Regions from separate parts of the Paenibacillus enshidis genome, predicted to be linked through region 1. Evidence: riboswitches for the same ligand, from Rfam matches in the RefSeq annotation. Region 1 holds a riboswitch; the other holds the start of a gene.
The links. Region 1 has a riboswitch for cyclic di-AMP ahead of ACE41H_RS17315 (hypothetical protein). Riboswitches for the same ligand answer to the same signal wherever they lie in the genome.

Region 1 (7,449 bases):
ATGCCTCTCCTTCATCCCGTAAAACATCCGCTTCAGCGGTAATAATCAAGGCTTGTGGCAATCCTTCCAGTTGTTCCTTGGATGCTCTTAATGGAGAAGCCGTGATCTGATTGCGTTCAGCGGCATCGGTTGTATATTGGTCCCAAAACCACTGCATTCCATCCCTGCGCAGAAAATATCCTGTTTGAAACTGGTGGTAGGATTCCGTATCAAAGGCAGCATCGGTTACCGGGTAAAAGAGCAACTGTTTATGTATAACAGGCCCTTTGCGTTCCTTGACAAGCAAGGTAATGGCCGCAGCCATATTTCCGCCCACACTGTCGCCGGCGATATAAAGGCGGTTCAAGTCAAAACCTTCATTCTTGGCATTAAACTCAATCCATTGCAATACAGTATAGATCTCTTCAATAGCCGTAGGATATTTGGCTTCCGGTGACAGACTATAGTCCGGAAAGACAACAGCAGCTTCAGAGCCTGTGGCGAGCTCACGGACAAGCCGGTCATGTGTATGAGCATTGCCAAAAACCCAGCCCGCTCCATGGATGTATAGAATGACTGGCAGATCCCCGGTTGCGTTCACGGGACGAAGAATGCGTACAGGCACGCTGCCAGTCGGTCCGCCTTCAACCTTGATATCCTGGATATCCGCCGGTTGTTTAAATACATCACCGGATTGGACTTCATTCACAGCTTTACGACCTTCCTCTGGACCAAGGTCAAAGAGATAAGGAGGATTCGCAGTGTCTTCAACAAATTTCTGGGCAGCCGGTTCCAATACAACTTTTTTTGTCATTCTTCATCAATCTCCTTTAGTTTATTGAGGTTAGATTGTGAGCAGCGATTCATGTCCCAATTATAACCTATTGATTATTATAAATCAATTAAATTGTATAAAATTAAATTATATAAAATATAAAATCCGATTTAGGGTGTCAATAGAAACAAGGAGAAGTTTAGTATGTCCTAAGTTGAAAGGATGATGCAGAAGACTATAAGTCTGTGAACAAACCATTTATGGGATTGAAAAGGATTTACAACACGTGGGTTGACTACTATAATGAAAGTTATTAAAAGAGCTGGGCGACTTAGGTGTGCATAAAGCGATTAAAGGATGATTTTTTCCTTTAATCGCTTTTTTCGTAAGTTCAGTATTCATTGGAGGTAATCGTTTGAAAACTAGGTTGTTTGATTTACTTATGCTGCTTGTCGGGGCGTTTCTGTTTGCTCTGGCGGTTAATCTGTTTATCATTCCGAACGACTTCGGAGAGGGCGGTGTGACCGGGATTTCCATCATTTTATTTTATCTCCTCAACTGGTCCCCGGCACTCGTCAGCATCGTCATAAACGGCATATTGTTGCTGATTGGAAATAAACTGCTGGATAAGAAAACAACGGTGTATACGATCATCGCAGTCGGTTTCAACGCCTTGTTCCTGCACCTGACCGAGCATTGGAAGATTTCATCGAGCGAGCCTTTTATTAATGCGATTTTTGCAGGGCTGCTGGCCGGTGTGGGCATCGGGCTTATTGTCCGGGTGGGGGGCACTACGGCGGGTACAGCCATACTTGCCCGGCTGGCTAACAAATACTGGGACTGGAACGTCAGCTATGCCCTGTTGTTCTTCGATCTGATCGTGGCTGGACTCTCCGTGTTCGTCATCGGGATCGAGAAGGTCATGATCACGGTTGTCATTTTATATGTCGGAACAAAAGCGATGGATTTTATTATTGAGGGATTGAATCCCAAAAAAGCGGTCACGATTATATCCGCCCACCACGACCAGATCGCAGCACAGGTAACCAAAATAATGGACAGGGGCGTAACGGTGCTGAGCGGGTACGGTTATTACACCGGACAGTCGAAGGATGTACTGTACATTGTAACCAGCAAGCAGGAAGTGTCGATGCTTAAGAAAATTGTGCGCGCTGAGGATAAGAATGCCTTTGTCACCATACATGACGTACGCGATGTTTTCGGCGAGGGGTTTATTGATATTTCCAAATAGTCGGGCAAATGGCTGAAATAAGATAGCGGCAGTTCGGGACTTTTCTTCGTCCATGACTGCCGCTATTTCCATTGTAGAGGTAGTTCAAAAAGTCATCTTTTAATCACGAAGGAAGTCAGGAAGCAGACTCGACATCGAATCTTGAATTCAGCCGGGACTTCCGGTGCTCACGTACCCCAAGTACGCTCCGCTCCTCAGTCCCTAGCTTCATTCAACCTTCTCGGTGCTGAAAACCTGACTTTTTGAACACGAACTTATAGTAACCGCTGAATGAGGAGCTTGGTTTATTTATCCGGCAGACGATATACGGCAAAGGGCTCGCTGTGCACAAACCGGCTGCTCACTTCATTCAGCCTGCTATCAGTCTCAGCATCGTAAGACAGGGACATGCTCTGCAGGCTATCCTGTAGCTGCTCGACCCGGGTGGCGCCAACAATAACGGTGGAGACCGCAGGCCGGTTCTTCAGCCAGGCCAAAGACAGGGCGGTCGGACTGGAACCCAGTTCATTCGCAATACGTCCTACTTCTTCACCGAGCTGGATCCGGTCATCCGTAAGGAATCTGGAAAAAGTGGGATCGGTATCTGCTCTCGATCCGGCCGGTGTCTGATTTCCGGCATATTTTCCGGTCAAAATGCCGCCTGCCAACGGGAAATACGGAATGATACCGATGCCTTGATCCAGGCAGAGAGGAACCAGCTCTTTTTCCGGTGTACGGTCGGCCAGGGAGTAACTGCATTGTAGCGAGATGTATGCGGCAAACCGCTGCCGTTCGCTAACGCTCAGCGCCTTCATCAATTCCCATGCCGCATAGTTGGATGACCCGATGTAGCGGATTTTGCCAGCAGAGATCATATCGTCCAGGGTGCGGAGCGTTTCTTCCAGCGGGGTAGACGGATCGAAAGTATGTATCTGGTACAGATCAACGTAATCCGTCTGCAGCCGGCGGAGGCTGTCTTCCAGCTCCTGCTGCAGATGGTAACGGGAGGAGCCGCTTTGATTGGGTCCTTGTCCTCTGGGAAGCCCCGCTTTGGTGGCAAGCACGGCCTGCTGCCGTTTTCCTTGCAGCGCCACGCCGATGATTCTCTCGGATTCCGTACCCGCGTAAATGTTGGCCGTGTCGATGAAATTAATGCCGCTGTCGAGGGCGTGATGGATAATCCGGATCGAGGTCTGTTCGTCGGCGCGCTTGCCAAACGCATTTGTCCCGAGTCCGAGTGTGGATACTTGCAGCCCGCTGCTGCCAAGGCGGCGGAAGTTCATGGTCTTCACTCCTTCTGTTGATTATCAATAAGATAATATACATTATCTCAAATGCAATAGGTTCTACGCAAAGACATCGATTACGACCCAGCTTGAAATCTATACATAAAAGATATATAGTATGTTTAGAAAAGCTAATCATAGTAAGGATGAGAAACATGGCATACTCTACAGCTTTATCGCAGGGAATTTCGATATTACTCTTTATTCACGCTATGGCGGAGGAACGCTGCTATAGTTATTTATCTACGAAGGTCATTTCAGAGCAATTGAATATTCCTGTTCCGACAACGGCAAAGGTTATCCGCAACCTGAATAGCGCCCAACTGACCATCGCCAAAGAAGGAGCTAAAGGCGGAATAATGCTGGCAAGACCGTTATCGGAGATTACATTTTTTGATGTGTTTCTTGCAGTAGAGCCTGGAAAAGCTTTGTTCAAAATCCATACAGATGTGAACCTTCAAGGACAGCAGGTTGACGAGGTTAAACAAAAAATCGTTGATCATCTGTCTGCAGCCGAGCTTGCCATGCAAGAATCTCTAAAGGAAATGAAGTTAACCGATTTATTGGAATAAGGATGGGTTAACTTTTTTTTGGACAAAACTATATATAATTTATATATAGAATATATTGTTTAGATTGAGAAAGGGGTATGTCTATGAGCTTTGATAATCACTTTGTAGAGGCAGCCAATGGCGTTAAAATTCCGCAATTAGGCTTCGGGGTTTACAAAATCACGAAAAAGGAAGAGTTTGAACGGGCGATTGGTGAAGCGATTCGTATAGGATACCGTCATTTTGATACAGCAAAAATTTATGGAAATGAAGCGGTATTGGGGCAGGAGATTCAAAAAAGCGGAATCCCGCGTGAACAATTTTTCATCACCTCCAAAGTCTGGAATACGGATCATGGATATAAAGCGACCCAAAAAGCTTTTGAACAAACGATAAAAAGGCTGAACGTAGACTACCTTGACATGTATTTGATTCATTTTGCCTCGCCTCATTATATAGAAACCTGGAAAGCCATGGAGGAATTATATGTGGAGGGGAAAATTAAAGTCATCGGGGTTGCGAATTTTGAAATCCGGCATCTTGAACATTTAATGAAGCACTCCGAAATTCCGCCAATGATAAATCAGATTGAGACCCATCCGGAATTTCCGCAAAATGCTTTACATGCGTATCTGAATGAGCATCAAATTCTGCACGAGGCCTGGGCGCCGCTGGGGCAGGGGAATAAAGCTCTGTTTGAACACCCGGAATTGCAGCGAATCGCCCGTAGTCATAACAAAACGGTGGCTCAGGTTATTTTACGATGGCATTTGGAGCGGGGAATCCTTATTATACCCAAGTCATCCAACCCGAGAAGAATTAAAGAAAACAGTGAAATATTTGATTTCAAGCTCAGCGGAGATGAAATGGAGATGATCAGCCGGCTCAATTCAGGCAAAAGGTATGCGATCAACCCGACGGGTTATATCGTTAATCCAATCTATAATGGGCTGATGAAGCTGTTTATAAGGTAGAATCAATGCCAAAGAGGCTCGCGATAGCTTATATCAGCTATATGCGGGCCTTTTGAATGCACGCTCAGCATCGCCGCCATTTATACAGTAAAAGTCCGAAATGGAACTGGCTAAGTCAAGACACTATAATAAGCACTTGATTTCTGAAATAACTCTTCAGGTTCCAGGTCAAATCCTGTACCCGCCGTATGTGTTGCGAATTTGCGTAAGGATGCGGGCTCCGGATATCCCTCATTCTCCTTCCAATTCGCCTCGGCTTCCATCCGGGCACTGAGGTCCAGCAGAGCGGTTTGGGTCATATCCGCCTTGTTTCCTCCCCATAAAATCCGGTGCAGTCTTGTGGTGATAAGTGCTTCTTGAAGGGTCATTCCCTTCAAACTGTGCAGGAAAGATGCCCATTTGACAATATCGAAGCTGCTGTCGTTCACGGACATCACACATTCCCCCCAGCCCGTGCAGGAGCCACAGTTGATCTGCAGCAACCCGTAACGGCAACTCCTCAAAGTTCCTTTTCCCGCCTGGTAACAGGTGCCGATATCAAACTCGAATAGCTGAATCCCTGTAATACGTGCCTCGGTCATGAAGCTCCCTTTTATGCTCATCAAGGGTTGAAGCCGATAGGATAACTTGTAATCCTCCATGTTTCATTTCCTTTCTTTCAGGTCTCGGACGCTTACGAGGTTAGCTGTCGGGTTCGGGCTGAGATTGGCCCTACATGAATTTCGATTCATGATTCACCCCAAGGCTGGTTAAGCCGTTCCGGTTCCCCCGCTTCCCGTGTACAGGAATTCAGCGATTACGGCACTGCGTGTATCTTTCCATTGAACTGAAAAACATAATAGTCCTGATAGTTGAGGATGTAAAGCAGGCTTTTTTCATTTTTACACTTTTTTTACGCCCCCTGCTGAGATCTTAACCCCATTTTTATACCGAACCGTATTATCATTGGCTCTGTGCCGAGGGTAGATGGCTTGTTTCTATCCCGAGAATGAGATCCTGTCACAGGAGGCAACCTATATGAACATTTGAAAACAGAATTGGCGCACTGGCAGCAAGCAGAGCCATCAAGGCGCCGATGTGCGGTCTAATTACAGTGGAAGGTTGTGAAAATATGCTGGATATCGTAATGGTAGTATCTTTGATTCTTTTAGCTTTAATGATGGTTGGCTTGCTGGCCTGGGCTGGCAAAGTTGCGGATGAAGGAAGTGAACGCTCATGATGTGGCTGCTTGGCATCGTTGTTCTTCTGGTCGGCGTGTACCTTACTTACGTGCTGCTGAATCCGGAAAAATTTTAATGTGGTTATAGAGGAAGGAGTTCAAACGTTATGTTTGCTGTACTGTCTATCGGGGTGACGCTGCTGCTGGTTCTGCTGCTGGCACGTCCGGCCGGTCTTTATTTGGCTAAGGTATTTAACTATGAGCCGTCCGGACTGGATAAATGGTTCGGGTGGATCGAGAAGCCGATCTTTGCGCTTGGCGGCATCCGCCGGGACCATCAGTCCTGGAAGCAATACGCCTTGTCTGTTGTGCTTAGCAATTTGGTGATGATTGCTTTGGTATATTTAATATTCCGGGTACAAAGGTTTCTGCCGCTGAACCCGTCCGGCATTGATAATATGGAGCCGACGCTTGCCTTTAACACGGCGATAAGCTTTATGACCAATACGGATCTCCAGCATTACAGCGGGGAGAGTGGCCTTTCCTATTTCTCGCAAATGATAGCCATCGTATTTATGATGTTTATGTCCCCCGCTACGGGGCTTGCGGTGGGCATCGCCGTGATCAGAGGACTTGCGGGCAAGCCTCTTGGCAACTTCTTTGTGGACCTGGTCCGCGCGATCACTCGTATCTATTTGCCCATTGCCTTTGTTGCGGCATTAATTTTTATCGCGCTTGGTGTGCCGCAGACGCTGGATGTTACAGCTGTAGCGCATACAATTGGCGGAGAGGTACAGGAGATTGCACGCGGTCCGATAGGATCGTTCCTGTCCATAAAGCAATTGGGAAATAACGGCGGCGGATATGTCGGAGTCAACTCGGCCCATCCGTTCGAGAACCCGGACGCTATCAGCAACATGCTGCAGATCTTGCTCATGATGCTGCTCGTTACGGCCTTGCCCTTTACGTATGGCAAAATGGTTGGCAACGCCAAGCAGGGGCGTGTTCTGTTCGTGTCGATGGCGATGCTCTTCATCGTTATGCTGGGCATTTCCCTGAGCGCGGAGAGTGCGGGCAATCCTGCCCTGAACGCCATGGGAATCCAGCATGAACAAGGCAGTATGGAAGGCAAAGAGGTCCGCTTCGGCGTGGCGCAATCCTCCCTGTATTCCGTGGTCACCACCGCATCCGAGACGGGTGCTGTCAATACGATGCATGACACGCTGACGCCGATTGCCGGATTGATCACGCTTGCGAATATGATGCTGAACACGGTGTTTGGCGGTGTGGGTGTAGGTCTCGTCAACGTATTGATGTACGCAATGATCGGTGTGTTTTTGTCTGGTCTGATGGTCGGGCGAACGCCTGAATTTCTCGGCAAGAAGATCGAAGGGCGGGAGATGAAGCTGATCGCGGTTACGATGCTGATTCACCCGTTGCTGATCCTGGCGCCGACAGCGCTGGCCCTGTATACAAATCCGGATACGATCTCGA
Region 2 (7,449 bases), on a different contig from region 1:
AGCTTGGAACCTCCTATTTAACTTTTCATGGTGCTGAACACAGCCGTTTCTCCCACTCCCTGGGCGTATATGAGATTACACGCCGCATCATTTCCCAATTTGAACGCGGTGAATATACAGACTGGCCCAAGGAAGAAAAACTGGTCGCCTTATGTGCCGCCCTGCTGCATGATTTGGGGCATGGCCCGTTCTCCCATTCCATCGAAGAAGCCTTCGGCATGAATCATGAGGATTGGACCTGCCGTATTATTTTGGGAGACACGGAGATCAATACGGTCCTTTGTCAGGTTGAACCCGGGTTTCCGGAAAAGGTCGCTGCCGTGATCTCAAAAACCTACGATAAACCGATCGTAGTCAATTTGGTAACGAGTCCGCTTGATGCGGACAGAATGGATTATCTGCTGCGGGACGCCTACCAGACAGGCGTTAATTATGGCACCATCGACCTTGACCGCATTCTGCGCTTGCTTCGCCCTCATAAGGGCCGTATTGTCGTCAAGGACTCGGGAATGCATGCCGTGGAAGACTACCTGATGTCCCGTTACCAAATGTACTGGCAAATTTATTTTCATCCGGTGACCCGCAGCTCGGAAATTATACTGCGGCTCATTTTCCGGAGAGCCAAGGAGCTAATGAATCAGGGGTATACCTTCGGATTTCTGCTTGATCCTCTTCCCGACTTAATCCGTGGAGATCTGACAGTCAGCCAGTATTTAATGCTGGATGAATCCCTGATACAAACTGTATTTAATTTATGGAAGAAGGAAGAGGACCCTGTTCTGAGCGACCTGTGTTCGCGTTTTATGGATCGCAGGCTATATAAATATGTGCAAATCGACTCTATGGATATGAGTATGATTGACGATTTGCGGGCTGCCCTCGCGAAGGCTGGACTTCACCCCGACTATGACCTGGAAATTGATTTTCCGACAGACCTTCCTTATGATGTATTCCGGAAGGACGGATCGACAGAGAATCAGATTTTGCTGCTTGACCGGGAGGGCGGTGTGCGCGAAATATCCGAAGTGTCGGATATCGTACGCTCAATCAGCGGTATTCACCGGGGGAAATACCATCTGTATTACCCGCAAAATAAATTGGAGCAAATTAAGGATAAGCTGCCGCCCGACATCCAGAAATTGTTTGTTAAATAGCCTTCAAATCATTTCTTTTTAATCTAAGCATCATGATATAGAAGATTGCAAAAATTGAAAATTGCCAAAGAAAGAAATTAATCTAAATTAAAACCAATTAAGGAGGAACAATCCTTGGAATTATTTGATACGCATACCCATCTTGATTCGCCGTCATTTAATGAAGACAGAGAGCAAATCATATCAAACGCCGTCGAAGCCGGAGTTACGCGAATGGTCAATGTCGGGTTTAATAGAGAAACTATTCCCAGTACAATGGAGCTTGCCGAAACTTATGATTTTATTTATGCTGCTGTCGGATGGCATCCTGTTGATGCCATCACCATGCAGGATGGGGATTTGGAATGGATTGCATCGCTTTGCAAGCATGAGAAGGTCGTGGCCATTGGGGAAATTGGGCTGGATTACCATTGGGATACTTCTCCGAAGGATGTTCAGCAGCGGGTGCTGCGCCAGCAAATCGGACTTGCCCGGGAGTTGGGGATGCCGATTGTCATTCACAACCGGGATGCGCACGAGGATATCGTGAAAATTTTGCGTGAAGAGAAAGCACATGAGGTTGGAGGAATTATGCATTCGTTCTCTGGCAGCTGGGAAATCGCTAAATTATGTCTGAATATGGAATTTCATTTGTCCTTTGGAGGCCCGATTACCTTCAAAAATGCGCGTCAGCCGAAAGAGGTTTTGGCGCAGGTGCCGCTGGATCGCTTATTGATTGAAACCGATTCCCCTTACCTGACTCCCCATCCCTTCAGAGGCAAACGAAACGAGTCGGCCTATGTGAGATTGGTGGCTGAGGCAGCTGCCCAAATTAAGGGAATTTCCGTGGAGGAATTGGCGGCGATCACCACCAAAAATGGGCTGGAACGATTTTACATACGGAGAAAATGAGAGATAAATCATTAAAAAAGTATCCTATACGGAGCTAAACATAAAAATGTTCCGGGAAAACCGCGATTATTACAATATTTTAACCGATTATTTAGAGAAAAGCACTTGAAAGCTGCTTTACAACATGCATGTAAACAGGATATCATCGTTTCAGTGAATTATTGATGCTATGTAAAGTGGCAAATTCAGTAGTTCATTTCATGAACCAGTCTCGCTTAATCTCTGTTATGGAGAACGGGGGAACCGATATGGTGGCAGGCCATAAGGAGAGCGTACAGACATAGACGTATTGTCGTGTGCATGTACCTTCGCTTATGCCGGACGTCATAGTTCGATTTCTTTTCTGGGTCTTAGGGGTGAATGTGAAGGCAGCCGCCATGAGCGGGTGACCTGAACTAGGGCGACTCTCTACGTCCGAATCCGACAGCTAACCCCGTAAGCGTATCAAGAGAGAAGCTACCTCGTGTATGGATTTTCCGCATATGTCATTGACGGAAGTCACGAAAGAGCTCTCTTAACTCTTTCTTGACTTTTTTAGTTTATGAATATGGGAGAGTGTGCCCACATACTGTTACATAACGGAGTTATGACCAGTAAAGGGGGGCGCCATGCTGCGAAGACGGGAACATGATGCAGGGCAGGCTGCAGTCAGGCTTGTCTTGTAGAAAATCTGGTATAGTCGCGTCAACTTCAATCATGTATTACTCTCAGACGGCGAGGCTATGAAGGAGGACGGAGAAGTGGGAATTTTCCAACAAGGGGAGACCCATGAGTCACGCTCATCCAGCATGTCTTACGCGTTGCGATGGAAGCATGAAAAATTGCGCCACGCATCATTGGTCGCTATTTTTCTAATCGCACTAACAGTCACAATCTCTATTCTGGTGTACACGCAGACAAAGAAACAAGTAGTTCTGGTCATCAACGGTCAGCCTCAAGCGGTTGAGACCCGCGGAGAAAGTTTGCAGGATGTTCTGGAGGAGCATTCTATTACACTGGCACCTCATGACAAGATTTCCATGCCGGTGAACGGAGCTGTACAGAATGGGGACCGGGTAGTCATTAAACGGGCTGCGCCAGTGAACGTATCCGCAGGCTATGAAACCAAGCAGCTGTACACCACCGAAAATACAGTAGAAGACGCTATTCGAACCTTGGGCTACGAATTGTCACCGGAAGATAAGGTTTCCCCCTCACCGGATACCAAAATCTCTTCTAACATGGATATAAAAATTGTTCGTGTCACGAAGCAGAAGGTTCAACAAAAGGCAGAGATTCCTTTCAGAGTCGTCAAGACGGCTGATCCAAGCTTGTACAAGGGAGATAACCGCACCTTGGTGAGCGGCAAGGATGGAGTCATGGTCCAGAATATTGAGAAGGTGTATCATGACGGGAAACTGGTTTCAAAGCGTATGGTAAACAAAGAAGTCGCTACGAATCGTGTTGACAAGGTTATTGCAGTAGGTACGAAGAAGAAACCTGTTGTACTGGCGGCATCTATCGGACCTTCCGGTTCCGCAAAGATGGCCAGTGCCAATACGATCAGCCGGGCAGGAGTAGAATTTAAATATACAAAAGTTTTAAGCAATGTATCCATGACGGCTTACTCTGCGCAGCAGCCTGGCATAGGCACCCGGACATCCTCCGGCACACGTGTTACTGAAGGACGCACCATTGCTGTGGACCCTAATGTCATTCCAATAGGCTGGTGGGTATATATTGAAGGTCTGGGCTTCCGTCGTGCTGAGGATACTGGCGGCGCCATAAAAGGCAACAAAATCGATGTGTATTATGAGAGTTTGAATCAGGCGATGAATTTTGGCCGTAAATCAGGAATGACGGTGTATGTCATCGGTCCGGTCAGACCGGAGTTGAATTAACCGCAGGCGGGAATGTTAGAGCTTGTAATTCAATCGCTGGTTAGGATAGTATTAAGATCATAAAGATGCCATGCTAAGAAGGGGAGGATCATCCTCTTCTTATTTTTATTTTGTGCTAAAGCCAAGCTCGGGATGAGAGCATCGGGAAGGAAGATAGATTCATGATTAAGGAAGTCATCGTAGTGGAGGGCCGGGATGATACGGTGGCCATCAAAAGGGCGGTCCAGGCCGACACGATTGAAACGGGCGGATCTGCCATCAATGCCACGACGATTCGCAAAATTGCCATGGCCCAGAAGCGGCGGGGGATCATTATCCTGACCGATCCGGATCACGCCGGGGAGCGGATACGCAAGATTATTGCCTCCAGGGTACCGGGGTGCAAGCAGGCCTTTATTCCGGAGGCGGAAGCGACCCGGAAAGGGGATATCGGGGTAGAGAATGCTTCTCCTGAAGCGATCCGTCACGCACTCGCCAGAGTTCATACTACGGTAGAGGATGCGCGCCCCCTGATCGATTGGGAGGACCTTATTGACGCGGGCATGATCACACATCCACGGGCGGCCTCCCGCAGGATGGCGTTAGGCAACATCCTGGGCATCGGTTATTGCAACGGCAAGCAGCTTCATAAGCGGCTGACGATGTTCCAAATCAGCCGCGAGGAGTTCGCGGCGGCATTACAGCAAATTGAAAGCGAAGGATTGTGATGGACATGAAGGGTCTTGAAGATATTGCGACTCCCCGCCGGACCAAGGAGATCATTCAGAGGCACGGTTTCTCGTTCAAGAAGAGTCTGGGCCAGAATTTTCTGGTTGACCAGAATATATTGCAAAAAATCGTGGCTGCCGCCGGCTTGGATGAGACCAAGGGAGCGCTTGAGATCGGGCCGGGCATTGGAGCGCTGACGGAGCGGCTGGCCCGTTCGGCCAAGTGCGTAACGGCTGTGGAGATCGATCAGCGGCTTCTGCCCATTCTGGACGAGGTTATGGCACCGTACGACCGGGTGCGCGTACGTCACGGGGATGTGCTGAAGCTGGACCTTAAAGAAGTGTTTGCAGAGGACTTTGCGGATGTGGAAAAGGTCAGCGTGGTAGCCAATCTGCCTTATTACGTCACAACTCCCATCTTGATGAAGCTGCTGGAGGACAAGCTGCCTCTGGAGAATATCGTCGTCATGATTCAAAAGGAGGTGGCTGAACGAATGGCCGCCGCCCCGGCCTCCAAGGAGTATGGCAGCTTGAGCATAGCGGTGCAGTATTACAGTGAGCCGAAGCTGGTATGCATTGTGCCGCACACTGTATTCATTCCGCAGCCCAATGTGGAATCGGCGGTTATCCGGCTGCGTGTAAGACCGGAGCCGCCGGTCCAGGTTCCGGACGAAAAGCATTTTTTTGAAGTCGTGCAGGCAGCCTTCGCGCAGCGGCGCAAAACGATCGCCAACAACCTGAAGAGCCGCTTCTTCACAAAAGAGAATAAGGATGCGTTAGAGCCACTTTTGCGGTCCGCAGACATTGAACCCTCCAGAAGGGGAGAAACGCTCAGCATCGAAGAGTTCGCGCGTCTGAGCACGCTGTTGCTGGAAGCTGGCTATAAATAAACATCAGTTCTGCCATGCTTGATTTCAGACGGCCGGAACCAAAGCGGGGTATTGCCCATACGATGAAGCAGGGGTGATACACATTGATGATCATTGGAGACTTGGTCGTTCGTAAATCGTACGGCAAGGACGTGACGTTCCGCGTAGAGGAAGTCTGGCGCGATAATGCCATCATTAAAGGGACAGAGTTCCGGCTGCTGGCAGACTCCCCTATGAGCGATCTGATCAAAGTGCCGACCGATCCGATGAACGGCATAACCAAGCAAGCGCAAATTAAAGCTTATCAATCCCTCTCTTCCCTGAAGCAGGAACGGCTGCAGCAGGCGGAACGGGGGCATGAGCTGCTGAACCAAAGCCAGGCCGCGAATGCATCCTATTTTGAAATGCCCGGCAAGGTGCTCCATTTGGACGGGGATGCCAACTATCTGCATAAAAGCATGAAGCTGTATGAACAGCTCAGGGTTCCGGCTGAGGGATATCATGTACACGAGTCCGCCATGGCGGACGTTCTGCTGAAGCTGCTGCCGCGCGCACGCCCCGATATTCTCGTCATCACCGGGCATGACGGTGTGCTCAAAAAGCGTCAGCCTTATGATTTGTACAGTCTGTCCAGCTATAAAAATTCACAAAACTTCGTCTCCGCCATTCAGGTGGCAAGACAGTATGACAGGAATCTGGACTCGCTTACGATTGTAGCAGGGGCATGCCAGTCCCATTTTGAGGCGCTGCTCCGTACAGGAGCGAATTTTGCCAGTTCTCCCGGCCGTATCCTGATCCATGCGCTGGATCCGGTATATATTGCGGCCAAAGCCTCCTTTACGTCGATAAAGGACACGGTAAGTATGGGAGATATTTTTAATCATACGATCAGCGGAAGCCAGGGGGTCGGGGGAGTGGAGACCCGGGGAAGCTATCGAATAGGTTTGCCCCGACTGGAAAATCTTTCAACATTGAAGGTGACACCATCCGCAATATAACACATGTATAGATTGAAACTGGTTATGTGCCGCCCTGCTTGCAGGGTTTTTTTGTGCATCATTTTTCATGAAAAATTAAATTGACAACACAATTTGTCTGCTGCTATAATATTTCCTTCGATTTGACAATGTCCACCAAATCCATTATAATGGGTCAGGAAAGAGGTGGTCGTTAACAATGGCTAAAAATTCGCTATTGGATATCAAACGCAGTCTCGATGCACATGTAGGGCAAAAGATTTTGCTGAAGGCTAACGGCGGTCGACGCAAGACCGTTGAACGAACTGGTGTATTGGAAGAAACGTACCCTTCTGTTTTTATTGTAAAGCTTGACCAGGAGCAGCAAAGCTGTAAGCGTGTTTCTTACAGTTATGCGGACATCCTTACAGAATCCGTGGAAGTTACTGTTTATGATGCCGATGGACCGATGGTTGTCGAGTATCACTAATGTAGCGCTCCATATATGCTTAATTTCACACGCAAGCGGCGCGGCTCATGGCTTCGCCGTTTTTTGCTGCTTGTATGCTCAGGATAGGATACCGCACCAGGGCACATACTATGGACGGGAATATTCATCCTGTTTCCATTTGCAAGGAGGCGGTTTACGAATGAGCCGAAGAAGAAGAGGAGTCATGTCAGAGGAGCTGAAGTACGAGCTCGCCAAGGATTTGGGGTTTTACGATACCGTGCGTGAGGAAGGCTGGGGCGGTATTAAGGCCAAGGATGCGGGCAACATGGTGAAAAGAGCGATCCAGCTTGCAGAACAAGCAGCTTCACGCAATCCGCGGCAGTAACAGAGCAGCATGCTCCTGAAGCGGGGGGATTTGGCAGGTTGCCGGATTCCTCCGCTTTTTACCTGTTTCTATGCTTGACACGCTCGGTTTGATATAATATGTTAAATTGTCTTGAGCGAAAGGGTAAGGATGGGTGAACTCCTTGAGAATATACGA

Region 2: it holds a riboswitch for cyclic di-AMP, as region 1 does, so the genes downstream of both, ACE41H_RS19785 (resuscitation-promoting factor) here and ACE41H_RS17315 (hypothetical protein) in region 1, are expected to answer to the same signal.

Annotation. Positions count from the first base shown of each region.
Region 1 is NZ_JBHHMI010000017.1:904-8,352, forward strand. It holds gene ACE41H_RS17290 (alpha/beta hydrolase) at 1-793, opposite strand, end outside; gene ACE41H_RS17295 (YitT family protein) at 1,197-2,006, shown strand; gene ACE41H_RS17300 (aldo/keto reductase) at 2,291-3,268, opposite strand; gene ACE41H_RS17305 (RrF2 family transcriptional regulator) at 3,427-3,843, shown strand; gene ACE41H_RS17310 (aldo/keto reductase) at 3,927-4,796, shown strand; gene ACE41H_RS17315 (hypothetical protein) at 4,907-5,437, opposite strand; cyclic di-AMP (ydaO/yuaA leader) riboswitch at 5,452-5,601, opposite strand; gene kdpF (K(+)-transporting ATPase subunit F) at 6,015-6,092, shown strand; gene kdpA (potassium-transporting ATPase subunit KdpA) at 6,123-7,449, shown strand, end outside.
Region 2 is NZ_JBHHMI010000023.1:10,165-17,613, forward strand. It holds gene ACE41H_RS19775 (HD domain-containing protein) at 1-1,154, shown strand, start outside; gene ACE41H_RS19780 (TatD family hydrolase) at 1,269-2,045, shown strand; cyclic di-AMP (ydaO/yuaA leader) riboswitch at 2,248-2,503, shown strand; gene ACE41H_RS19785 (resuscitation-promoting factor) at 2,786-3,925, shown strand; gene rnmV (ribonuclease M5) at 4,087-4,632, shown strand; gene rsmA (16S rRNA (adenine(1518)-N(6)/adenine(1519)-N(6))-dimethyltransferase RsmA) at 4,638-5,522, shown strand; gene yabG (sporulation peptidase YabG) at 5,609-6,499, shown strand; gene veg (biofilm formation stimulator Veg) at 6,678-6,947, shown strand; gene ACE41H_RS19810 (small, acid-soluble spore protein, alpha/beta type) at 7,108-7,293, shown strand; gene ispE (4-(cytidine 5'-diphospho)-2-C-methyl-D-erythritol kinase) at 7,436-7,449, shown strand, end outside.